3 regions of the Leifsonia sp. 10L418 genome follow, and region 1 is predicted to be linked to each of the others. Evidence: predicted binding sites of a transcription regulator. Region 1 holds the regulator's gene; each other region holds the start of a gene.

Region 1 (8,028 bases):
TGACACGGAGAAGAAAAAAGAGAAGTAACGAAAACCCCCGGTCTGCCGAGAAAACTCCGCTAGGGTGAGCGGATGACCGGGGGGATCGGAAGGTTCGTCATCGGTAGCGCCGCGATTGCCGCGCTACTCACACTGACCGCGTGCGGCAGCATTGCGCAGCCATCGCCGGCCGAGTCAGCGCCTGCGCTGGCAGCTCCGCCCGTGGACCGGGTACAGCTCGGCTGCGACGAGCTTCTCGGCGCGGAGGAGCGAGCGCGGGCGACGGGATATCCAGACACCGTACTGACCGAGTTGCAGGTTCCGCTGTACATCGGCAGCGTTGCGATGGCACAGGGTGGGCTACTTGAGTGCAGGTGGGACGGCCTGGAGTCCGCTGCGGCGTTCATCCGCGTGGGCGTCCTTCCTGACGCGACGGATTCCTATCAAGCCGATTCGAATCATCGCAAAGTGGGATTCACGTCGGGTCTCGTCGGGCCGAATTCAATTGCCAGGTGCCTTGGCGGCGACGGTGGGCGACTCTGCGATGTGCAGTTTGACTCCGACGGCTACTGGGTCGTCTTGGAGTTCGAAGGGCGCGTTGCGGAGAAACACGATGAGGCCGCACTGACCGTCGACGCTGCTCAGATCGCAGCCACGATTCGGGATGCGCTCAGGGCAGCCGGCCCTCCGCGGCCGGCGTTCGTTCCGGTCGCCGACTCTGTGGGGGAATGGAGTTCCTGCTCCGACCTCGATGCCGATGGCGCATTCCGCCACGCGGTCGGCGCGCCATCCTTTATCACGCCGGAGGTCTACGAGGGCGTACCTGCAATGTTCTCTGTTGCGATGAAACGCGGGTTCTACGCGCGCTGCGACTGGGAGCACGCGAACTTAGACGAAACGCCGGCCGGTGAAATCCACCGAGTCACCGTGGAAATGATCCAGGGTGGAGGGTGGGCTTGGCCAGAACTGATTGGGCCGACAGCTGGGTATGAACCCAAGGCCGAAATCGATGTTCCTGGAGCGGACATTGCAGTCATCGCGTGTTCGGGCGAGTACGACTGCGTCGTACAAGCCCTCGTGCGCGGGAGTTACATTGAGGTGACTGCGTCAAACGAGGTAGTCAACGGCAACAACTCAAACCTCAGAACCGGCGCAATCCGTGGCATGGAGCTGGCGATCGCTGCGCTCTGACCGCGCGTTCCCGCGCTTTCGGCGTCAGTTCGGGTTCAGTCGCTTACGCTTGAACGTTGGCAGTTCTAGGCGTAACGGAGTTTTTGATGAATCAGCAGAGTGCGCAGTCACCGAGGTCGGTCGACCTCACGAAGAAGCCGGCGGCCTAGTCGGATGCGTCGCGCCACCTTCACCGATGCCTCAGTGACCTACGGGGCCATCGGGGGCACACTTGCCCCCGACCTGATGATCTACCCGCCGAAGGGGCACCGCCCGGCCGAACACACCGTGCGCCTCGGCAGCGGCGAGGAACGTTTTCGCGTCGCGACTGACTTGCTGATGTCGTGGGGGGTTCAGCGCGGAAGCGGCATGGACGTCACCGAGGTCGAGGCCGGAACCGGCATGCAATACGCCGGGATCATCTTCGACGACGACGGCACTCCGTCGGCCGATCAGTCTCACCCGGTCAACGAAGCGACATTTGCCGAAGACGGCACGCCGTTCATCGCCAACGGGATGACCGCGAAACTCAAGATTCAGGTGGGTCCGATCAGCGTGCTCGCCCCGGTTCGGGTCGTCTATGTGATCGACGAGCCCAACCGCATCGGCTTCGCCTACGGCACCATGGTCGGGCATCCGGAGAGCGGCGAGGAATCGTTTGTCGTCGACAAGCGCGACGACGACTCCGTCTGGCTCACCATTCGGTCGTTCTCCCGTCCGAGCACCTGGAAGTACCGACTTGCCGGCCCGTACCTGCGGTTTCAGCAGGCGAAGATCACCAAGAAATACCTGCACGCCCTCCACCCGTCGGCCGGAGCGTAACGACGATGCCCAGCGCACTCCCACTCGGCGATCCCGCCCCACTCGACGGCATGCTGCCCGAATCAGTGACCGTCGGCGCCGACGCGCGTGACTTCGGCGTCTATCTGCACGTGCCCTTCTGCCGGGTGCGCTGCGGCTACTGCGACTTCAACACCTACACCGCCACCGAACTGCGCGGCGTCAAGCAGAGCGACTACGCCAGCCAGGCGATCATCGAGATCGAAGCCGGCGGTCGCATCCTCGCCGAATCCGGACTCCCTGCCCGGTCCGCGAAAACGGTGTTCTTCGGCGGCGGAACGCCTACCCTGCTTCCGGCCGAGAATTTGGTCAGGATGCTCGAGGCCGTGCGAGCGACCTTCGGCATCGAGCCGGGGGCCGAGGTCACTACTGAGGCGAATCCCGACTCGGTCGACGCCGCGTACCTGCAGACCCTGGCCGACGCGGGCTTCACCCGGGTCTCGTTCGGCATGCAGTCTGCGGTGCCGCACGTCTTGGCGACGCTCGAGCGCACTCACGACCCCGCCCGCGTTCCGCTGGTCGTCGGGTGGGCCCGCGACGCCGGCCTCGATGTGAGTCTCGACCTGATCTACGGAACCCCGGGGGAGAGCCTCGAAGACTGGCGCACCAGCCTCGAGTACGCGATCGGGCAAAAGCCCGACCACATCAGCGCCTACTCGCTCATCGTCGAAGAAGGAACGAAACTCGCCCGGCAGATCAAACGCGGCGAGGTTGCGCACGTCGACGAAGACCACCAGGCCGACCTCTACGAACTGGCCGACGAACTGCTCGCGGCCGCCGGCTACGGCTGGTACGAGGTCAGCAACTGGTCGACCGACGAAGCCCACCGATCACGCCACAACCTCGCCTACTGGACCGGCCAGGACTGGTGGGGCGTCGGCCCCGGCGCGCACAGCCACGTCGGAGGCGTGCGCTGGTGGAACGTGAAGCACCCGGCAGCGTATGCCGACCGTGTGCTCGCCGGACACTCGCCGGCCGCCGGCCGGGAAACCCTCGACGCCGAGACGCGCGAGGTCGAACGAGTGTTGCTGCGTTCGCGCATCCGTGAGGGCATTCCGGTCGACTCGCTGACCGCACAGGGCCGCCACGCGGTGGCCGGCCTCATCGCCGACGAGCTCATCGACCCGAACGCCGCCTTCGCCGGCAGCGTCGAGTTGACCCTGCGCGGCCGTCTGCTCGCGGATGCCGTCGTGCGCCGACTCCTCGCCGACGCCGAATAGGAGCGTTTCGCCCGGCCCTTGCTCGAACTGGGGAGACCAAGCAACCACCTTCGTCCGTGTGACGAAGGTGGTTTTTTGCGTATCGAAGTCAGCAGGCGATGCGAAATGTTTCGATGCCATTACGAAGCCCGAATTAAATACCACACGATGCTCGGGTTTCAGATATGCTCCTGGGAATCTACTACCCGATTCCTTGAAAGGACCCAGACAATGAAGTCTCGTCGTACACTCCGCGTCGCGATCGCCGGCATCGCCGCCGCCGCCATGCTCTTCTCGTTCTCCGCGTTCTCGGCCCCGGTCGAGGCACCCACCCTGGTCAGCCATGCCAAGTCGTCGAACGAGAACTCCGACAAGCACGGCGGCAAGAACGCCGAGGTCACCATCTACCTCACCCGTCACGGCAAGACCTGGCTCAACGAGACCGGCCGCATGCAGGGCTGGTCGGACTCGCCGCTCACCGAGAGCGGTGTGCTCGACGCCACACACCTCGGCACCGGTCTCGCCAAGGCGGGCGTCAAATTCCAGTCGGCATACTCGGCCGACATGCTGCGTCACTTCCAGACGGCCTCGCTCGCTTTGAACGCGCTCGGCTACAAGGGCGAGGCTGTGCGTGACGAGCGCCTGCGCGAGGTTTCCTTCGGCAAGTTCGAAGGCGCCACCCAGGCCGAGGTGTTCGCCGCAGTCAAGCCGTACCTCACGGGCGCCGACCCGAAGTCGTACCTCAATGCAATCGTCAAGGCCAATGGCGACAGCCCCCTGGCCGCCGAGACGTACGACCAGGTCGGAGCCCGCGCAGTCGCGGCGCTGAACGACATTGCGGCCGCTCAGGGGAAGAAGGGCGGCAACGTCCTCGTCGTCTCCAGTGGCATCACCATCATGGCGGTCCTCGACACGCTGGGCGCCGACACCAGCTCACTCACCGCCGGCATCGAAAATGCTGCGGTCAGCAAGCTTGTCTACAAGAACGGCACCTGGACCGTGGTTTCGATGAACGACAAGAGCTACGTCGAAGCCGGAGCCGAATAACCCCCTCCCGAGACACAAAGAATGCGCCTTCATCGAATCGATGAAGGCGCATTCTGTGTTTCCCCTCAACTCGACGGGAGGAGGCGGAGAGGGTCGGGCTAGCTCACGAACTTGATCGCGAGCGGGTAGACATACGCTTCGCCCCGGTTGGCGGCCAGCGCGGCGATGATCCCGAAGATGATGCTGAGCGCCCACGCGGCGAACAGAATCACGAAACCGATGAGGAAGAAGATGGTCAGCCCACCGACCACGTAGGCGATCAACAACGTGATCTGAAAGTTCAACGCCGTTGCGCAGTGCCCGCGGATGAAAGGTCCGCGATCCTTCAGAATCAGGTACCCGATCAGCGCCGGCAGGAATCCGAAGAGGATGCCTCCGATCTGGATGAGGGTCGCCCAGAGCCGCTCGTCGGCCGGGTTCATCGGAACCTGCGCCTGATAGGGGTTGTTCGGGGGAGGAGGCATATCGGTCATGAATAACTCTTTCCTCTGCGCCGCGAACGGCGGATGTCTCGGTTGATTGCTTACTTGATCAGACGCGCATTGAACGGGTAGAGGTACGGGTGGCCGTCTTTTGCCTGCATGAAGCCAAGGATCGAGAAGATCACGCTGACAATCCAGACTACCCAGACCAGCAGGCCGAACACCGACCCCAGGCCGAACGTGACGACGGCAAGAAAAGCGGTGACGACCCAAATGGCGACATAACCGATCAGAAGCGTGATCTGAAAGTTCAGTGCTTCTTTGGCTTGAACGGCCGTGAACGGACCGCGGTCTTTGAAGACGAGCCAGATGATCAGGGCAGGAAGAAAGCTGAAGATGCCGCCCAAATGAGCGAACGAGGCCCACTGGCGGTCTTCCGCTTGAGAGAGCGGCCGGGCCGGAGCGGGGGAGTAGGACGGGTCAGGTGGGCGCTGGCCGAAGTTCGGGTCATCGGGGAGCGGAGCCTGTGGATCACTCATCATCGTGCCTTTCAGCGAGGAGGGAAGTGCCCTGTGTGTTCACGCTACTGCTGTGATTCCTGCGGGGCAATGGGCGACGTTCAGCGTGGCGCGATATGATTGGCACTCAGTCATTGCGAGTGCTAACGATGGGCAGAGGAGGCGATCTCACACATGGTTTCTGATCGCAGTCTCGAAGTTCTCCGCGTGATCGTGCAGGACTACGTGGCATCGAGGGAGCCCGTCGGCTCCAAATCGATCGTTGAACGGCACTCCTTCGGGGTTTCAGCGGCCACGATCCGCAACGATATGGCTCTGCTTGAAGAAGAAGAACTGATCGCCGCCCCGCACACCTCGTCCGGCCGTATCCCGACAGACAAGGGCTACCGGGTCTTCGTCGATCATCTCGCCGACCTGCGCCCGCTGTCGCCGGCGCAGCGCCAAGCCATCGAGACTTTTCTCGGCCAGTCAGCCGATCTCGACGAAGTTCTCGCTCGCAGCGTCCGGCTCCTCTCGCAGTTGACCCAGCAGGTCGCCCTCGTGCAGTACCCGTCGCTGTCCCGTGCCACCGTGCGCCACGTCGAGTTGGTGCCGCTCAGCGACACCAAACTGCTCTCCGTGCTGATCACCGACTCCGGTCGGGTCGAGCAGCGCGTGATCGAGCTGCCCTATCTCGTCGGGGACGAGACCTTGAGCGAAGTGCGGTCCCGGCTGAACGCAGCGGTGAGCGGGCGCAGCATGATCGAGGCGGCGGCATCCCTCAAGGCCATGGTGTGGCCCGGCCCGCACGAGTTGCAGCCGGTCATCGACCTGATCGCGACGACTCTCATCGATCAGATCGGCGCCAACCGTCACGACAAGCTCGTGATGGCCGGGGCGGCGAACCTGGTGCGCACCGAAGAAGACTTCACCGGGAGCGTCTCGCCGGTGCTCGACGCCATCGAAGAACAGGTCGTGCTGCTGCGACTGTTCGGCGAAATGGCAACCGACCTGCACGGTGTGGCCGTGAGTATTGGACGCGAGAACGCGCAATTCGGTCTCGGTGAGACATCGGTTCTGACCAGTGGATACACCGCGTCCGGCGGCGACTTGGCTCGCCTCGGCGTGCTCGGCCCGACTCGCATGGACTACTCGAACAATATGGCGGCGGTTCGCGCTGTCGCCCGCTACCTCTCTCGCCTGCTCGGCGAGAACTGACCGGGCTGCCCCCTCGGCGCGCCGATCACCCTGACCGAAAACATCCGAAACATCCCCAGAACAACAAGGAGAGCCACCTTTGGCTGACCACTACGAAGTACTCGGTGTCGCACGCGACGCCAGCGTCGACGAGATCAAGAAGGCGTACCGCAAGAAGGCGCGTCAGCTGCACCCCGACGTCAACCCCGGCGCGGATGCCTCTGAGCAGTTCAAGCTCGTCACCCACGCCTACGACGTACTGAGCAACCCCCAGCAGCGCCAGAAATATGACATGGGCGATCAGGGCGGCGGATTCGACGGAGGCAACTTCGGTAACTTCGGCGACATCTTCGAGACCTTCTTCGGTGGCGGCGGCCAGAGCAGTCGCGGCCCGCGTTCACGCCGCGAGCGCGGCCAAGACGCACTGCTGCGTGTCGAGCTTGATCTCGAAGAGGTCATCTTCGGCACCCACCGCGAGATCGAGGTCGACACGGCCATCGTCTGTGAGACCTGCTCCGGCACCTGCTGCCAGCCCGGCACGTCGCCCGTCACATGCGACATCTGCCACGGCACCGGCAACATCCAGCGTGCCGTGCGCTCGCTGCTCGGCAACGTGATGACGTCGAGCCCCTGCGGCAGCTGCCGCGGCTACGGCACCATCATCGCCACCCCGTGCGTCACCTGCCAGGGTCAGGGCCGCGTTCGCGCGCGCCGCACCGTGGCCGTCGACATCCCCGCCGGCGTCGAGACCGGCCTGCGCCTGCAGATGCCCGGCAGCGGAGAGGCCGGCCCGGCCGGTGGTCCGAACGGCGATCTCTACCTTGAGATGAAGGTGCGTCACCACGACGTGTTCAGCCGCGACGGCGACGACCTGCTCTGCACCATCGAGGTGCCGATGACCGACGCCATCCTGGGTCGCACGACGACGATCAAGGCCCTCGACGGCGACATCGACGTCGTGCTGAAGCCGGGCGTACAGAGCGCTGAGGTCATCACGATCAAGGATCGCGGTGTCACGCGGCTGCGTGGCAGCGGCCGCGGCGACCTCAAGATCGGTGTGCACGTGGTCACCCCGACCAAGCTCGACCACAAAGAGCGTGAGCTCATCGAACAGTTCGCCGCTCGACACAAGGCACCGGCCCCGTCGCTCAGCCACTTCCAGCAGGGCCTGTTCGCCAAGCTCCGCGATCGGTTCATCGGCTAGGAGAGCACCATGGCTCATTTCTTTCTCGACGAGACGCTGACTCCCGAGCTCTGCCCGCCCGGCGCGACCGTGCGCATCGGTGGCAGCGAGGCGAAGCATGCCGTCACCGTCAGCCGCATCCGCCCGGGCGAGGAACTCTTCCTCGGCAACGGCGCGGGACTCATGCTGCACGGTGTCGTCGTCGACGCGTCGCCGACCGAGCTGAGCCTGCAGGTCACGACGAGCACGGTGTCCCCGGCGCCGCTGCCGCGCATCGTTCTTGTACAGGCGCTGGCCAAGGGCGACAGAGATGAGATGGCCGTGCAAGCGGCGACGGAGTTGGGCGTGGACGGGGTCATCCCGTGGACGGCCGCCCGCTCGATCTCCCGTTGGGAAGGCGCAAAGATCGCCAAGGGCCGCGAACGCTGGGCGAGCATCGTGCGCGAGGCGAGCAAGCAGTCGATCAGGCCCCGGCTTCCCACTGTCGCCGATCT
Region 2 (8,028 bases), on a different contig from region 1:
AGGCTGCCGTGGCCGAAGCCGGCATCCGTCTGACCGACCTTGACGCGATTGCTGTCACCAACGGGCCCGGCCTCGCCGGCGCACTGATGGTCGGCGTCGGGGCGGCGAAGGCGCTCGCCGTGTCGCTCGGCAAGCCGATCTACGCCGTCAACCACCTCGTCGGTCACGTTGGCGCTGACCTCCTGCACGTGCCCGCAACGGCAGCGACAGCGGATGCCGCGCATCCCGGGCACCCAGCACCCGCCGGTCCGCCGCTGGCCGGCTCTGAGCCCCTCGAGTACCCGACGATCGCACTGCTGGTCTCGGGCGGACACACCTCCCTGCTGCTCGTGCGTGACCTCGTCTCCGACGTGGAGCTGCTCGGCGAGACGATCGATGACGCCGCTGGCGAAGCGTTCGACAAGGTGGCCAGGGTGCTCGGGCTGCCCTACCCCGGCGGGCCGCAGATCGACCGGGTCGCCGTCAGTGGCAACCCGAAGGCCATCCGGTTTCCGCGCGGGCTGAGCCTGCCGAAAGACATGGCGAAGCACCGCTACGACTTCTCGTTCTCTGGACTCAAAACCGCGGTCGCCCGCTGGGTGGAAGCACGGCAGGACGCCGGGGAAGAGGTTCCCATCGCCGACGTCGCAGCGAGCTTCCGGGAGGCTGTCGTCGACGTGCTGCTCACCAAGGCCGTGGCCGCCTGTCATGACTATGACGTGCCGCGCCTGCTGCTCGGCGGCGGCGTGATCGCCAACGCTCGGTTGCGCGAGGTGGCTCAGCAGCGCACGGATGCCGCGGGCATCGCCCTGCGCATTCCTCCGCTCTCGCTTTGCACCGACAACGGCGCGATGATCGCCGCGCTCGGCGCGCAACTGATCATGGCGGGGCATGCGCCGTCGTCGTTGGAGTTCGGCGCCGATTCCACCCTTCCGGTCTCGGAGATTCAAGCGTCATAGATTCAAGGCAGCAGACCGGTCATAATGCCCGTTCGTGGGCGATTAGCGGTATTCTGACGCGTGGGGGAGCGGCGATTCCGACGCTGCGCATCCTCCCGGAGGCGCTCAACTCGACGCCACTGAAGAGACTTGAAGGAGTCCACCGATGACCGACCCCAATGTGCCTTCCGCTCCGAACGGCGACGCAGCAGTGCCGGCCCCCGAGGTTCCCGCCGCTCCGCAGTATGCGCCCGCTCCGCCCGCAGCTGATGCTTCTGGCCAGGCGCCGGCATATGGACAGCAGCCGTACAGCCAGCAGCCGTACGGCCAGCAGGGCTACGGCGCTCCGCTCGCCGAGCAGAAGTACAACGTGCTCGCCATCATCTCGCTCATCACCTCGTTGGTCGGCATAAGCCTGGCCGGCATCATCACCGGGCACATCGGACTCAGCCAGATCAAGCGCACCGGCGAGAAGGGGCGCGGACTCGCCATTGCCGGCCTCATCATCGGCTACGTGTCGATCGCCGCGGCGATCATCTTCATCATTGTGATGATTCCGTTCATCATCTACGCGGTCTCCCACCCCGAGCAATACAGCACCTACTAGCATCGGCTGCCGACGGCAGGCGATGACAGACGGAAAGTGAAAGGAATTAACTCTCATGAGTGATCCAAACACGCCGAACGTTCCGGGTGTGCCTGAAGTTCCTGACGTGCCACAGGTCCCCGATATTCCGGAAGGTCCGCAGGTGCCCGACATTCCTCCGGCGCCCGATATTCCGGACGTGCCGAACCCCCTCGGGGCCTCGGGCCCCGAGGCTCCGCAGAGCGTCAGTGCCCCCGTGAACAGCGCGACGCCGTCGGACCCACCCGTGGAGCCGAGTCCTGAGGTGCCGAGTCCTGAGGTGCCGAGTCCTGAGGTGCCGACGCCTGAGGTGCCGCCGGTCGAGGCGGCGCCTGCCGCTCCGCCAGTCGCGCCACCCGCGGCCCCGGCTGCGCCGCCCGCGGCATCCGCGCCGGCTGCGCCGCCGCCGGCCTACGGTCAGCCGACGCCGCCAGTGGCCCCGCCTCCCGCGTACGCCGCTCCGGTCGCTCCACCGCCCGCCTACGGCAGCCCGCCGGCCGCGGGTGCACCGCCGGTGCCACCACCGGGAACTCCGGTCTACGCGCCGTATGCCACGGCCCCAGCCACCAAGCAGCCGGTGCTCAGCATCATCTCGTTGGTCGCCGGCATCATCGGTTTGATCGGGTTTCCCGTTGTCGCGTTCATCCCGATCATCGGCGGCGTCTTCGGTCTGTTCATCCCCGCCGCCGCCGTGGTTCTCGGGTTCCTCGGAAAGAAGCGAGAAGCCCACGCCAAGGGGTTCTGGCTGACCGGCATCATCACCGGATTCGTCGGCATCGCGTTGGCTCTCGGCAGCGTGCTGGTCTGGATCCTGATCTTCGCGGCCGGATTCGGTTCCTCGAACTACATGTACTAGGCACACAACTCTGAGGCCACTTCCTGGGGCACTCGAAGCGCAGAAGGTGAATCATGGAAGGCCCACGTCACGGGCAGCCGCCCGAGGTCAGCGACTACGTCGGTGACCTCACACGAGAACCCGCACCGGTGACCGGGCAGCTGGCGTATGAATCCACATTCACCGCGCCGACCGAATGGGTGCCCTACGTCTACACCGACGCTGAGTTGCACACGATCGAGTCGCGCCGGCGAGTATCGGTCGCGGCACTCGTCTGCGGATCCGCCGGTTTGGTACTCGCCGTATTCGGGGTGTGGGGAGCGCCGCTCTCGTTCCTCGCGATTGTGCTCGCGCTGTGGGCTCGCAGCACTGAACGCCTGGCCACACCGCGCTGGGGTTACGGGCTCGCTCTTGGGCTGGTCGGACTGGTTTTCGTCGGCATCTGGATCGCCATCATCTCGGCAGCGATGAAAGCGGTGACGGCGGGGTAGCTGCCCGCAGCATCGTCGCGCGGGTCGGATGCCGTCCCGCGCATCGGGGGCAACCCGCGCTGCGGTGCCCGACCCGCGCAGCGCATGCCGGCCGGACGTGCTGCCGCTACACGACTCGCTCGACCAGAAGCGCGACCCGGTGCCCGGCCATCCGGGTGAGCACGAGTGTGCCCGAACCGCTGCCCTTGAGCTTCAGCCGGGTGCGAACCACCGCCGGGTCGACGTCGACGCCCCGTTTCTTGATCTCCAGGGTGCCGATCCCGCGTTCCTGCAGCGCCAGGCGCAGCTTCTTCTCGTCGAAGGGAAGCGTCTCGAGCACGCGGAACGCGGTCGCAAACGCCGTCGGGGCGAGGGTGTCGGCCGTGAGGTAGGCGATGCCCTCCGAGAGCATTCCGGCGTCAAGTCGCCTGGCCAGATCTCCGATCAGCCTGGCGCGAATCACCGCACCGTCGGGCTCGTAGAGGTAGTCGCCGAGGCCGGCGACCGGGGCATCCTCGCTGTCGGCTTCCGCGGTCATCTCGGCGGGGCCATCCGCTCGGAGCAGCAGCGCAGAACGACGGATGCCGTCGCGCGCGAGAGCGCCGAACCAGAGGCCCATTTCGACCAGCGCTCCGTTCACGGAGATCCATTGCGCCTCGGCTTCGGCCGGGATCTGGTCACGATCGTGGCCGGGGCCGAGCTTGACCCCGATCGGCAGGCGGGCGGCCAGGCCGAAGACGAAATCGAGCGAGGGGGAGTAGTCGGAGGCGCCGAGGCGCGACGTGTTGCCGTGCCCGGCGGTGCGGCGGGCCGGATCAAGCCAGGCGGCGTCGAAACAGGTGAGGTCGAAGTCTTCGGCGGTGCTGTGCTCGACCGAGGCGCCCGGGAACGGCGCGAGGTTGAAGCTGGCCATCGCCGCAGTGACCTCGTCGGCGTCGACGGCGGTGACGGCGAGGTCCATCGCCGCCATGGCCATAGCGTCGCCGCCAATGCCCGAGCCGAGGTCGGCGACGCGGTGGAGCCCGGCTGCGACGAATCGGCCGGCGTGCAGGGCTGCCACCTGCAGCCGGGTGGCCTGTTCGAGCCCGGCCTCGGTGAACAGCATCCGGCTGGCGAACTCCCCGAACTTGGGCACGGCTTTGGCGCGCAGCTTTGACTGAGTGAGCACGGCCGAGACGAGCGCAGGCGGGTGACCGGCCTTGCGCAGGTCACCGACCATCTTCACGACATCCAGTGTCGAATCGTAGGGGGGGAGCGAATCGAGAAGACGCAATCCCTCGGGTGACAACAACTCGACGAGCTCAGCGCGATCCATCCGTCAAATCTACCAAGCGTGTTGACGGGGCGTCATGACACGACACTTCGCTGGCACTCACGTTGCGTGAGTGCCAGGTTCGCCCTAAACTCGACTTAGCACTCTCGACGTGAGTCTGCTAACCGAATCTTTGTCAAGAAACAAGAAAGAGGTCAACCGTGTCGGTCTCCATCAAGCCGCTCGAGGATCGCATCGTCATCAAGCAGGTCGACGCCGAGCAGACTACTGCTTCTGGTCTTGTCATTCCTGACTCCGCCAAGGAGAAGCCCCAGGAGGGTGAAGTTATCGCTGTCGGCCCCGGCCGTATCGATGACAACGGAAACCGCATCCCCCTCGACATCGCTGTCGGCGACAAGGTGATCTACTCCAAGTACGGTGGAACCGAAGTCAAGTTCGACGGTTCCGACCTGCTCGTCCTGTCGGCTCGCGACGTGCTGGCTGTCGTCGTTCGCTAGTCTCAGCTCTCTTCGAAAGACCCGGATGGCTTGTGCCAGCCGGGTCTTTTGCCGTTGCGACACGCCCGGGGTGGTTTTGCATATTGTATACAGGGCGTAGAATCTAGACGTGTCAATTTCCAGCGAACTACAGATCAGCACCACAGCGCAGGCTCCTCGGGCCACCCCGAATCCCGGTGGCACCAGCCGTTCCGGGCTGATCTATGCCCTCGTCTCCTATGCGATCTGGGGTGTACTGCCGCTCTTCTTCATCGCGCTGGCCCCGGCCGGTGCCTTCGAGGTCGTGGCCTGGCGCATCGTCTTCTCTCTCGTGTTCTGCGCTCTGCTGCTCGCGGTCACCCGCAAGTTCAAGCCCTTCTTCCGGCTGCTCGCGCGCCCGCGCATTTCGATCACCATGGCCGTCGCCGGGGCGCTCATTTACATCAACTGGCAGACCTACGTCTATAGCGCGATGAGCGGTCAAGTGGTTGAGGCCTCGCTCGGTTACTTCATCAACCCCATCGTCACCGTGTTTCTCGGGGTGTTCTTCATGCGCGAGCGACTGCGCCTCGCGCAGTGGATCGCCGTCGGTGTCAGCCTCGTCGCCGTGGTCATTCTGGCGGTCGGCGCGGGAACCGTGCCGTGGATCGCATTGACCCTTGCCTTCTCGTTCGGCTTCTACGGCTACATCAAGAAGCGGGTCGGCAACAGGGTTGACGCCGTCGCCGGGCTCACGATGGAGACCCTGTGGCTGATGCCGGTCGCCATTGTGCAGCTTGTCGTCGTCGGCGCGACCGCCGGGCTGACGATCGGAACGGTCAGCGCCGCGCACACGGCTTTGCTGCTCGCCGCCGGTGTCGTCACCGCTGTTCCCCTGCTCTTCTTCGCCGCGGCGTCACGCCGACTGCCGCTGATCTACATGGGCTTCATCCAGTATCTCGGCCCGATCATCCAGTTCTTCGTCGGCGTTCTGATCCTTCGCGAGCCGATGTCGCCCGAGCGCTGGGCCGGCTTCGCACTGGTCTGGATCGCGCTGCTCATTCTCACCATCGACGGCCTGGTCGGCGCGCGCCGCAACCGCCGCGCCGTGCTCGAGCTCATCTGACAATCAGCCCCAAAGGGGTGTCAGGTGTGGTTCATCGCTCGCGAGGGATGCGCCGATCGTTATCAAAAATGCGCTCAAAACATTGCTGAGTGAAACTCGGATGCTTGTATGCTCAGTCACACATTCGAGGTAGGGCCCGCACCGTTGCGGACCGTAGCGCATTCAGGTCGAGAGGCAGAATCACATGTTACGAAAGAAAGTCCTAGTAAGTTTCGCCCTAGCAGCGGCAGCAGGCCTCGTTTTGGCCGGTTGTGCAAACCAGGGCACAACCGGAGGATCCACCTCCACCGCGTCGAGCGGCAGGGTCAACCTTCCCGCGGCGACCTCGGTTGAAGTTCCGCCCAACGCAGTTCTCCCCGCCGGGGATGGAAAGGCAACCTGTCCGGCCGGGCTCGACATCGCATATATCGGTGCGGAGACCGGGGCGAACGCCCAGCTCGGTATCAACATCTACAACGGTGTGCAGCTCGCCATCGACCAGCACAACGCGGCGAACCCCGGTTGCCAGGTCAACTTCACCAAGTTCGACACGGAAGGCGACCCGAACAAGGCGACGGGCCCCGTCACCCAGGCCGTCAACACGGAATCGATCGTCGGTGTCATCGGTCTCCCGTTCTCGGGTGAGTCGAAGGCAACGGGCAACATCTTCGAGCAGGCCGGCCTGGTACACATCACGCCGTCCGCCACGAACCCCGACCTGACCAAGAACGGCTGGAAGACCTTCTTCCGTGGCCTCGGCAATGACGCAGTTCAGGGACCGGCAGCAGCCTCGTTCATGACCGGCCCGCTGAAAGCCAAGACCGTCTACCTGGTTCAGGACGACTCGGACTACGGCATCGGACTCGGCACCACGACGACGGAGGCGCTGGGCGATGCCCTCGTCGGCAGCGACAAGGTGATCACCGGTCAGAAAGACTTCTCGGCCACGATCTCCAAGATCATGAACGCGAAGCCTGACGCTGTTTACTACTCCGGCTACTACGCAGAGGGTGCGCCCTTCGACCAGCAGCTTGTCGCCAAGGGATACACCGGCACCTTCGTCGCACCGGATGGTGTGAAGGACGACCAGTTCATCAAGCTGGCCGGCGATGCATCAGAGAACGCCTACTTCACCTGCCCCTGCACCCCCGGTGAGCTGATCCCCGAATTCCAGAAGGCGTACAGCGCAGCCTTCAACGCGGAACCGGGCACCTACTCCATTGAGGGCTACGACGCCGCGACGGTTCTGCTTTCCGGAATCGGCCAGGGAAACATCACCCGTCCCGACCTGCTCAAGTGGGTCACCGGCTACGACGCCGACGGACTGAGCAAGCACTACAAGTGGGACTCCACCGGTGAGCTCGCGACCCCGGCCGTCTACGGCTACCGGGTGCTCGACGGGAAGATCGTGCTGACGGGAGTTATCGGATAACGCCGATCGACTAATGCCGCGGGGGCGTGTACTCAACGCCCCCGCGGCATTCTCGAATCATCGTTGCGTGTCCCCTGAGACATTGGCGTCTCAGGCAAGTTAGAAGCGGATGCCGAATGCTCGATCTTTTACTTCACCCCATACTCGACAACGGCTGGATCTCTTTCGATGTCCCGTCGCTGATCCAAAACTTTTGGAGCGCCACCTTCGACGGCCTCACCTTCGGGGCCATTTACGGTCTCGTCGCTGTGGGATACACCCTCGTCTACGGCGTGCTCAACCTCATCAACTTCGCCCATTCTGAAGTCTTCATCATGGGCTGCTACGGCGTCGTTCTGGTTCTCACGACACTCGGCTTCGGCCCCAACGCGCCGACGTTGCCCTTGTGGTTGATCGTGCTCGACCTCTTACTCGCGCTACTTGTCGCGATGCTCGTCGCCGCGGCCACCGCCTACATCGTCGAGCGGGTCGCCTACCGGCCATTGCGCAAGCGAAACGCGTCGCGGTTGGCCTTCCTGATCACCGCGATCGGTGCATCCTTCGCCATCCAGTACTCGATCTTCATCATCCGTGGCGGCAACCCGGAACCGGCAGTGACCATGTTCGTTCCGGTACCGGTCTTCGACGTCTTCGGCACGATCGTGAACAGCCAGCAGATCGTGATCGTGATCGCATCTCTGGTCACAATGATCCTGGTCGACCAGTTCATCCGAACGTCCCGCACCGGCCGCGGCATTCGCGCGGTGGCCCAGAACCCTGACGTGGCAACGCTGATGGGCGTGGACAAGCAGAAGATCATCGTCACCACCTTTCTGATCGGCGGTGCCGTCGCCGGGGTCGGCTCCCTCTTCTACGTGATGCTGATCCCCTCCGGCGTGCTCTACACCGGCGGTTTTATCTTGGGTATCAAGGCGTT
Region 3 (8,028 bases), on a different contig from region 1:
ACCGGCCAAGCCGGATTGGCGATGGGTTCCAATGTCGGCGTCGGCTCGACCGTGGCTGTCGGCGTCGGCTCGGCTTCAGGAGGTCTCGCCGCGCATCCGACCACCCCGCTGACAACCAACACTGCAAGAGTTACAAGAATCCCCACGTTCTTTCTCATGGCCTCAGGCTAGCGGCAGGAACGCCCGTTCGTTGCGGAGGCTCATCTCCGATCAGCAACGATTCGCACGCGTCCGGATACAACGACGCTGGGCGCCTCCCGAAGGAGACGCCCAGCGTGTGAAACAGGTGAAGCAGGTAGCTCGGACTTAGAAGTCCATGCCGCCGGACGGGTCGCCCATCGGAGCAGCGTTCTTCTCCGGCTTGTCAGCGACAACGGCCTCGGTGGTGAGGAACAGACCAGCGATCGACGATGCGTTGAGCAGCGCGGAGCGGGTGACCTTCACCGGGTCATTGATACCGGCAGCGATCATGTCAACGTACTCACCGGTCGCGGCGTTGAGGCCGTGTCCGACGGGCAGGTTGCGCACCTTGTCTGCAACAACGCCCGGCTCCATGCCGGCGTTGAGTGCGATCTGCTTGAGCGGAGCGTCGATGGCAACGCGCACGATGTTCGCGCCGGTTGCCTCGTCGCCGACGAGGTCAAGGATTGCCTTGCTCTCGAATGCGGTCTTGCCGGCCTGGATGAGTGCAACGCCACCACCGGCGACGATGCCCTCTTCGACAGCTGCCTTCGCGTTACGAACGGCGTCCTCGATGCGGTGCTTGCGCTCCTTGAGCTCAACCTCCGTCGCGGCGCCGGCCTTGATGACAGCAACGCCACCGGCGAGCTTGGCGAGACGCTCCTGCAGCTTCTCACGGTCGTAGTCGCTGTCGGTGTTCTCGATCTCGGAACGGATCTGAGCAACGCGACCGGCGATGGCGTCGACGTCGCCGGCACCCTCAACGATGGTGGTCTCGTCCTTGGTGATGACGACCTTGCGGGCGTTACCGAGCAGGTCGAGGGTGACGTTCTCAAGCTTGAGGCCGACCTCCTCGGAGATGACCTGTGCGCCGGTGAGGATCGCGATGTCCTGCAGCTGCGCCTTGCGACGGTCGCCGAAGCCGGGAGCCTTGACGGCAACCGACTTGAAGATGCCGCGGATCTTGTTCACAACGAGCGTGGCCAGAGCCTCGCCGTCGACGTCTTCGGCGATGATGAGGAGCTGCTTGCCGCTCTGGATGACCTTGTCAACGATCGGCAGCAGGTCCTTGATGTTCGAGACCTTGGAGTTGACGATCAGGATGTAGGGGTCTTCGAAGACCGCTTCCTGACGGTCGGGGTCGGTCACGAAGTAGGCCGACAGGAAGCCCTTGTCGAAGCGCATGCCCTCGGTGAGCTCAAGCTCGGTGCCGAACGTGTTCGACTCCTCAACGGTGACAACACCTTCCTTGCCGACCTTGTCGATCGCCTCAGCGATGATCGCGCCGATTTCGGCGTCGCCGGCCGAGATGGATGCCGTGGCAGCGATCTCTTCCTTGGTTTCGATTTCCTTGGCGCTGGCGATGAGCTCGGCGATGACTGCTGCAGTCGCCTTCTCGATGCCGCGCTTGAGGCTGATCGGGTCGGCGCCGGCTGCGACGTTGCGCAGTCCTTCGCGAACCAGGGCCTGGGCGAGAACGGTAGCGGTGGTGGTGCCATCGCCAGCGACGTCGTCGGTCTTCTTAGCGACCTCCTTGACGAGCTCGGCACCGATCTTTTCGTAGGGGTCGTCGAGCTCGATCTCCTTGGCGATGGAAACGCCATCGTTGGTGATCGTGGGGGCGCCCCACTTCTTCTCCAGCACGACGTTGCGTCCACGCGGGCCGAGGGTGACCTTGACCGTGTCAGCGAGGATGTTCAGGCCGCGCTCCAGGCCGCGACGGGCCTCTTCATTGAAAGCGATGATCTTTGCCATGTGTGTTTCTCGTCCCTCCCGGACGTTCCAAAACTGTGACGGATTAGCACTCAAACGGAGAGAGTGCCAAGTCGATTCTGGCACTCAGGGGTCGAGAGTGCAAGTAAAGGGCGGCGGGTTACGGTACGAGCTCGACCGAACCGGTCTCGGTCGGAACCAGCTCGATCCAGGTGTTTCCGGCGGCGAGAGTGATCAGCGCACCGTTGTCGGCGACCAGGCGGATCAGCGAGCCGGGCGCATCCTTCGACCAGGTGGCGTGCACAGTCTTCCCCCCGGTGGAGACCCACGCTTCTCCGGAACCCACCATGATCGTCTTCGGCACCTCGCCATAGGTCCAGTCGATCCCGACGCGGAGCACGAGCAAGTTGGTCGCCTTGAGCGCATTTCCGGCGCCGTCGAGGTCGGGAGTGCCCTCTTGCGAACGCAGATAGCTGCCGCTCGCGGCGTCCCAACTCCAGCTCGGCCACCGGGCATCCGAGAATCGGCTGTTAATCGTGGTGGTCGGCACTCCGGCCACGACGGCTGAGGCCTCTGCCGGGGTTGCCGCGTAGGTGAACTGCTGAACGGGCGGCGGAAGCTCCGGGTGGAGCGCGACGAGCGCAGCGGCTTCGACGACCACGTTGTGCGGGGCGTCCTTCTCATCGATGCGATAGAACAGGCCGGTCTCATCGTCGTCGAACCTGGCGTTGACCACCGGTGTGGCCTCCATCATCGCGATGAACTTCTCTTGACCGCCCGAGTACGCGACGATTCCGCCGAGCGGGGTGATGATGTCGGGGTCCATCGGCCGAATCGACCGCACCGGGCCGACCAGGTCGGGCATGTCCGACTGCCAGACCGCCACGTAGCGAGTGAGACCGCCCTCGACGAGTTCCTCAAAGACGAGGTCGGTGCGCTCCAGGCCGATCTGCGGCCGGGCATCCTCATGGTTGTCGATCTTCACCGACAGGGCGGGTAGAGCGACGCTGCCCGGGAGCCGCGGTGTTCCGCGCAGGGGCGACAACTCGATCACCGGCTCCGGCGTGAAACTCGGGGTGGGCTTCGGCGTGCGCGTCGGCACCGGCTCGGGAGCAGCGCACGCGACAAGGAGCAGCAGAGGAATCAACGCGACCGCGCTCCAGCCGGCAAGGCGGTGCGAACGGGGGCGAGATGGGGTGCGCATCGCCATACACTAGCGCCGCCCGGCGAACCGGACGGCGCTAGACGGGGGCGCGCCCCGAAATTGATCCTTTAGGCGGGTCGCACCGATTCGGCCTGGGGCCCCTTCGCCCCGGTGCCGACATCGAACACGACCTGCTGACCCTCTTCGAGAACCTTGTATCCGTTCATGTCGATGGCGGAGTAGTGCACGAAGACGTCCTGCCCTCCCCCGTCGACAGTGATGAAGCCGAAGCCCTTTTCAGCGTTGAACCACTTCACGGTTCCGTTCGCCATCTGTTACTCCCGATTGCTGTGTTTCCGTCAGCACCTGCCTCTTGACCGTGCCGGGCCGGCCGCAGTGTCTGCGTTCACCCTGCCGGAGCGGCTTGCCTCAGTGTGAGACAGGTCAGCACCGGCAGAAATGGGCGACCAAGACCAGATACTAGCGAAATGACGCCAGAAGAGAAGGGGTTTGACGAAGCATTTTTTCTGACTGGAATGCAGAATTTACACAGCGTTCATCGGGTCGGATGTCCCCCGTTTGGGATCAACCGATCCCCAGGGAACTCCCGACTGGGCTATCCGTTGGACGCGACGTAGTCGTTTCCGACGACGACGGTCACGTCAGCGCCGGTGCCGGAAAAGGCGTCAGAAAGGCTTGTTTTCGCGCCAGGAATCGATGCCGCGACTCCCAGCGCCGCGCCTTCTAGGGACGCATCGGCGTAGTAGACGGTCGTCACGGCGACATCTTCGCTGTCGGCGTCACCGGTGTCTCCAACGGTCCAACCGGCGGACGTCAAGGTGCGACCGACGGCGGCGGCCACCCCTGTACCGGGGGTACCGTTCAGCACCGTGATGCTCAGATTCGGGTCGACGGTGGGCACCGGGGCCGGCGGCGGCGTGTCGGCCGGCGGCTCGGCAGCGGGACTTTCCGTCGGCTTCGGGGTCTCCGTCGGAGTCGCCGACGCCGTGGGAGCCTGGCTGGAGGCTGCACCCGGCAGGGCGAAGTTGAGCTTGTCGTTTTGCACGAACAGCACGGCGACGCCGGCACCGACGAGCAGCACCGTCGCACCGAACGCCCAGGCCAGCACGATCCAGCCGCGGCCCTTCTTGCCAGGTCCCCGGTGCGCGCCGACACGGTCAACGGAATGCGGAATGGAATCGAATCGATCGTTCGGTGTATTGCGAGGCATCGTCAGTCTGTTCGGTCCTTGTTCGGCAGATCATTCGATCGTGAGTAGTCAGGGGTCTGGAGAGTTCGACGCGCTCGGGCTTCCGAGCGAGCGTCACGCATCCGTTGAAGTCGTTTGATCAGCATGGGGTCGTGGGCCAGAGCGAGTGGTGAGTCGATCAGTGCGCCCAACAATTGATAGTAGCGGGCGGCCGAAAGCGAGAACTCGGCACGAATCGCCTGTTCTTTCGCGCCGACATGCTCCGACCATCGGCCTTCGAAAGCCAGAATTGCGAGGTCGCGATCAGACAAGCCCGGTTCGGTAGATGCGGGCATCGCGTCGGTGTCGGGTTCTCTCTCCACCTGTTTGCCCTCTCTCTTTTGTCGTGCGGATGTGAGGTGCCAGTGCGTCGAAATCGACAGGCTCTCTCCTTCGCCATCCTATGCGGAGCGGCCTGATTGTTCCCCGAACCCGCCACCGGTGCCGGCGACCGCGAGATGGGCTGCACGGAATGTAGTGCGGGCGCCCGGAGTTTAGTCTTGAGGGAGAGTGAGTCGCTCAAGTCGCGACTTGCAAGTGAAAGGACACAGCATGAGCTACGACGTCACGAAGTCTGAAGAGCAATGGCGCGAAGAGCTGGACGACGAGAAGTTTGCGGTGTTGCGTCAGGCCGGAACCGAGCGCGCCTGGACCGGCGAGTTGCTGGACGAAGGCCGTGCAGGAATCTACACCTGTGGAGCCTGCAACGCCGAGCTGTTCAAGAGCGGCACCAAGTTCGATTCCCACTGCGGCTGGCCGAGCTTCTACGAGTCGGTGCGACCGGAAGCGGTCGAGCTGATTGAAGATGACTCGCTCGGCATGAAGCGCACCGAGGTGCGCTGTGCGAACTGCGGCTCCCACCTGGGTCACGTTTTCGACGACGGTTTCGGCACGCCGACCGGCGACCGGTATTGCATGAACTCGATCTCCCTGAATTTCTCCCCGGAAGAGCCAGGCGAGGCGCCCGCGGCGCCCGAGGCATCCGAGTAGTCCGATGTCACAGGTTCTCACAGCGGTCGCAGAGCGACGGTCATACTCTCGGGTGAGCACGGCTGCCCCGAGTCATGCCGAGCTGCTTCCGCTCGTTGAGGCCGCGGCGAGGGTGGCCGACCATGGTGCGTTGCGTCCGTGGCGGCTGATCGAGTTGCGTGGCGCGGCGCGTGAGCGCCTCGGCGACGCATTGGTTGCGGCGTCCGGCAAAAAGGGCGAGCGCGACAAAGGTCAGGCGACCAAGCCCCTCCGTGCCGAATTGCTGATCGCCGTGGTGGCGAGCCGCCGCAGCAGCAGCAAAGTACCGAAATGGGAGCAGGATGCGACAGCGGCCGGGGTCGCCCACATGCTGAGCCTGCTGCTCGATGACGCCGGCTGGGGCGTCTTCTGGCGCACGGGCCCACTTACGCGCGCGACCCGGGTGCGCAAAATGCACAAGCTTGCCGACACTGAGGAGTTGCTCGGCTGGCTCTACGTCGGCGGGGTGCCCGCCGATGCGAAGCCGGGCAAGCGGCTGAAGGTCGACCCCGAGAGGTATCTCTCGGCGCTGTAGCCAAGTCGCGATCGGAGTCGGCGACGCCGATCGGCGCCGCGAGTGTGTGCAGGAGAATGCTGTCACGCGGGTTGAAAACCGCCGCGCAGGTTGAGTTCAGCGCGCGTGATGGTTTTCGACCCGCGCGAGGTTAGTTCGGGATGCCCGCGCGGAGCGACGACGGATGCCCACGATGAGCACCGCGACGAGGGCGAGCACGGTTCCGCCGATCGTGGCGAACGCCACCGGCTGAGCGCTTGTCGGCGCGAGAAGGTCGAGCGCGAGGGCAGAGAGCAGTTGTCCGGCGACGATTCCGAGGCCCAGCACGAGCACGCCGGTCGTGCGCACAATGATCGCGCTCCCCGCGATGAAAATGCAGCCGAGCGCTCCCCCGATGTAGAGCCGGGGGTCACTCGGCAAACTCGTCGGCATTCCGACCAGCACACCGTGCACGAGCAAACCGAGCAGCAGCACAATCGTTCCGAAGACGAAGTTCAGAAATGTCGCCGTCAGTGCACTGCCGGCTGCGACCCGCACCCGGCCGTTGACGGCCTGCTGCCAGCCCTGACCGAGTCCGGCGACCAGCGGCATCCACAACAGCCAGAACGGCACCCCACCGCTGATCTGGCCGGATACGGCCCAAGCGACGGCGACCAAGGTGAGCGCCGCACCGATCACGCGGGGCGCGGTGAGCGGATGGTGACCACCGGGGCCGACGCCGAAGCGGTCCATCGCGAGACCGCTGACCGTCTGGCCGGCGACGACCGAGACAGTGAAGAGCGCAACGCCGAGCAGCGAGGCGGTGAGGCTCTGCGAGAGCACATAGAACGCGCCGGCGGTTCCGCCGAGGACGTGCCACCACGATAACGAGCGCATGGTCAGCGCATGACGCACCCGACCGAGTCCCCGCCGGCCCGGAGACCAGAACAGCATCACGACGCTGAGGATGACCAGGCCGCTTCCGAATGAAATTACTGCCGCGGTGAATCCGTCGCCGATCTCGCGGCCGAGCTCACCGTTGATGCGCGACTGGATGGCGTTCATCGCACCGAAGCAGATGGCGACGGCCATGGCCACCCACATCGGGATACCGCGGTGTGGCGCTGAACTTATCGAGGGAACATCCAGGGCTGTATTGGTGTGGGTCACCAGTCGATCCTACGAGCAGCATGACCACCCCACTCCGAATTGTTGCGTGCGGGCCCTATTCACGCACGATCAGTGCATCTCGTGCACGATTCCATCAAGATTGCTGCGACTGGCCCCCAATGTGGGCACGGGGGCTACCGCTCGCGTTACCCGGCGCGGCAGGATACGAGGCACGCCCATCTACCGGTGGGCGCATTTCTTGCCCCGCGGGCCATCCTCTCGGGGCATTGGGAGGGAGAGATATGTCAGAAAAGACCACACAGGCGCGTCGACGCGCTGTTGCAATCATTCCCGTGCTTGCACTCGCCGCCGCAGCACTTGTGGCAGCGGACGCGACGGAGACGAAAGCAGTCGCGAGTTCAGTTGCCGCGCCGGCGAGCACCACGTCCGACTACTACATCAACTACGTCGAGCCGCGTGCCGAGGATTCATTCGGAATCGACGTCGAAGCCACGCCCGGCAGTGCCGCCCGGCGGAGCATGGAAACGGCAATGACCAAGGCCGATGCACTCGACCGCAAGTTCAGCACAGGTAATCCGGTCGCCGCTCGCCAATTGGCAAAGCTTGAAGCCACGTCAGTGAAGACAGGCAAGAGTCCGAAGTCACTCCGGAACAACTACAAGGGGTCGAAGACGACCCAGCAGGCAAAACTCTTGACGATCCTGGTCGAGTTCAACGAGAACGCGAACGACGACTTCACCGGCTTACAGGTTCCGACTGCGTACGGCGCAACCGACTGCATGCCGGGCGATGTGCAGAATGGGCCGGTGCACAACACGATTCCGAACCCGGCCACCCTTGAGCGCGCGGACAACAACTCGATGTGGGTGCCCGATTTCTCGTCAGCGCACTACAACAAGATGTTGTTCAGCGGCACCGGGATTACCGACCGGGTGCGCACTGATCTCACCGGTCCCGACGGCAAGCCGGGTTTCGACATCTCGGGCTACACCATGAAGAAGATGTATGAGGAGATGTCGCGCGGCGCTTACACCGTCACCGGATCGGCGACGCCCTGGGTGAGCGTTGCCCACTCCGAGGCCTACTACGGCGCAAGTCTCTGCCAGAAGA

The links. Region 1 encodes HrcA, which represses chaperone genes, less so after heat shock. Its sites were predicted from a motif close to TTNGCACTCGNNNNNNNCGAGTGCNAA; they were not measured.
Region 2: the regulator HrcA is predicted to act here: its motif matches at 4,213-4,239, upstream of groES (co-chaperone GroES).
Region 3: the regulator HrcA is predicted to act here: its motif matches at 1,979-2,005, upstream of groL (chaperonin GroEL).

Annotation. Positions count from the first base shown of each region.
Region 1 is NZ_JBFTJN010000003.1:257,605-265,632, reverse strand. Features, by position in the region: gene lepA (translation elongation factor 4) at 1-28, shown strand, start outside; gene AC1DCF_RS09185 (hypothetical protein) at 73-1,170, shown strand; gene AC1DCF_RS09180 (DUF1990 family protein) at 1,324-1,971, shown strand; gene hemW (radical SAM family heme chaperone HemW) at 1,977-3,209, shown strand; gene AC1DCF_RS09170 (histidine phosphatase family protein) at 3,420-4,235, shown strand; gene AC1DCF_RS09165 (DUF4870 domain-containing protein) at 4,334-4,708, opposite strand; gene AC1DCF_RS09160 (DUF4870 domain-containing protein) at 4,759-5,196, opposite strand; gene hrcA (heat-inducible transcriptional repressor HrcA) at 5,350-6,372, shown strand; gene dnaJ (molecular chaperone DnaJ) at 6,452-7,555, shown strand; gene AC1DCF_RS09145 (16S rRNA (uracil(1498)-N(3))-methyltransferase) at 7,565-8,028, shown strand, end outside.
Region 2 is NZ_JBFTJN010000009.1:106,059-114,086, reverse strand. Features, by position in the region: gene tsaD (tRNA (adenosine(37)-N6)-threonylcarbamoyltransferase complex transferase subunit TsaD) at 1-938, shown strand, start outside; gene AC1DCF_RS16925 (DUF4190 domain-containing protein) at 1,084-1,524, shown strand; gene AC1DCF_RS16920 (DUF4190 domain-containing protein) at 1,580-2,398, shown strand; gene AC1DCF_RS16915 (hypothetical protein) at 2,452-2,868, shown strand; gene AC1DCF_RS16910 (THUMP-like domain-containing protein) at 2,975-4,162, opposite strand; gene groES (co-chaperone GroES) at 4,321-4,617, shown strand; gene rarD (EamA family transporter RarD) at 4,727-5,701, shown strand; gene AC1DCF_RS16895 (branched-chain amino acid ABC transporter substrate-binding protein) at 5,886-7,112, shown strand; gene AC1DCF_RS16890 (branched-chain amino acid ABC transporter permease) at 7,229-8,028, shown strand, end outside.
Region 3 is NZ_JBFTJN010000012.1:33,218-41,245, forward strand. Features, by position in the region: gene AC1DCF_RS18455 (hypothetical protein) at 1-158, opposite strand, end outside; gene groL (chaperonin GroEL) at 307-1,935, opposite strand; gene AC1DCF_RS18465 (DUF3048 domain-containing protein) at 2,054-3,097, opposite strand; gene AC1DCF_RS18470 (cold-shock protein) at 3,166-3,369, opposite strand; gene AC1DCF_RS18475 (LytR C-terminal domain-containing protein) at 3,654-4,268, opposite strand; gene AC1DCF_RS18480 (DUF3263 domain-containing protein) at 4,271-4,582, opposite strand; gene msrB (peptide-methionine (R)-S-oxide reductase MsrB) at 4,839-5,276, shown strand; gene AC1DCF_RS18490 (nitroreductase family protein) at 5,281-5,829, shown strand; gene AC1DCF_RS18495 (DMT family transporter) at 5,926-6,957, opposite strand; gene AC1DCF_RS18500 (immune inhibitor A domain-containing protein) at 7,200-8,028, shown strand, end outside.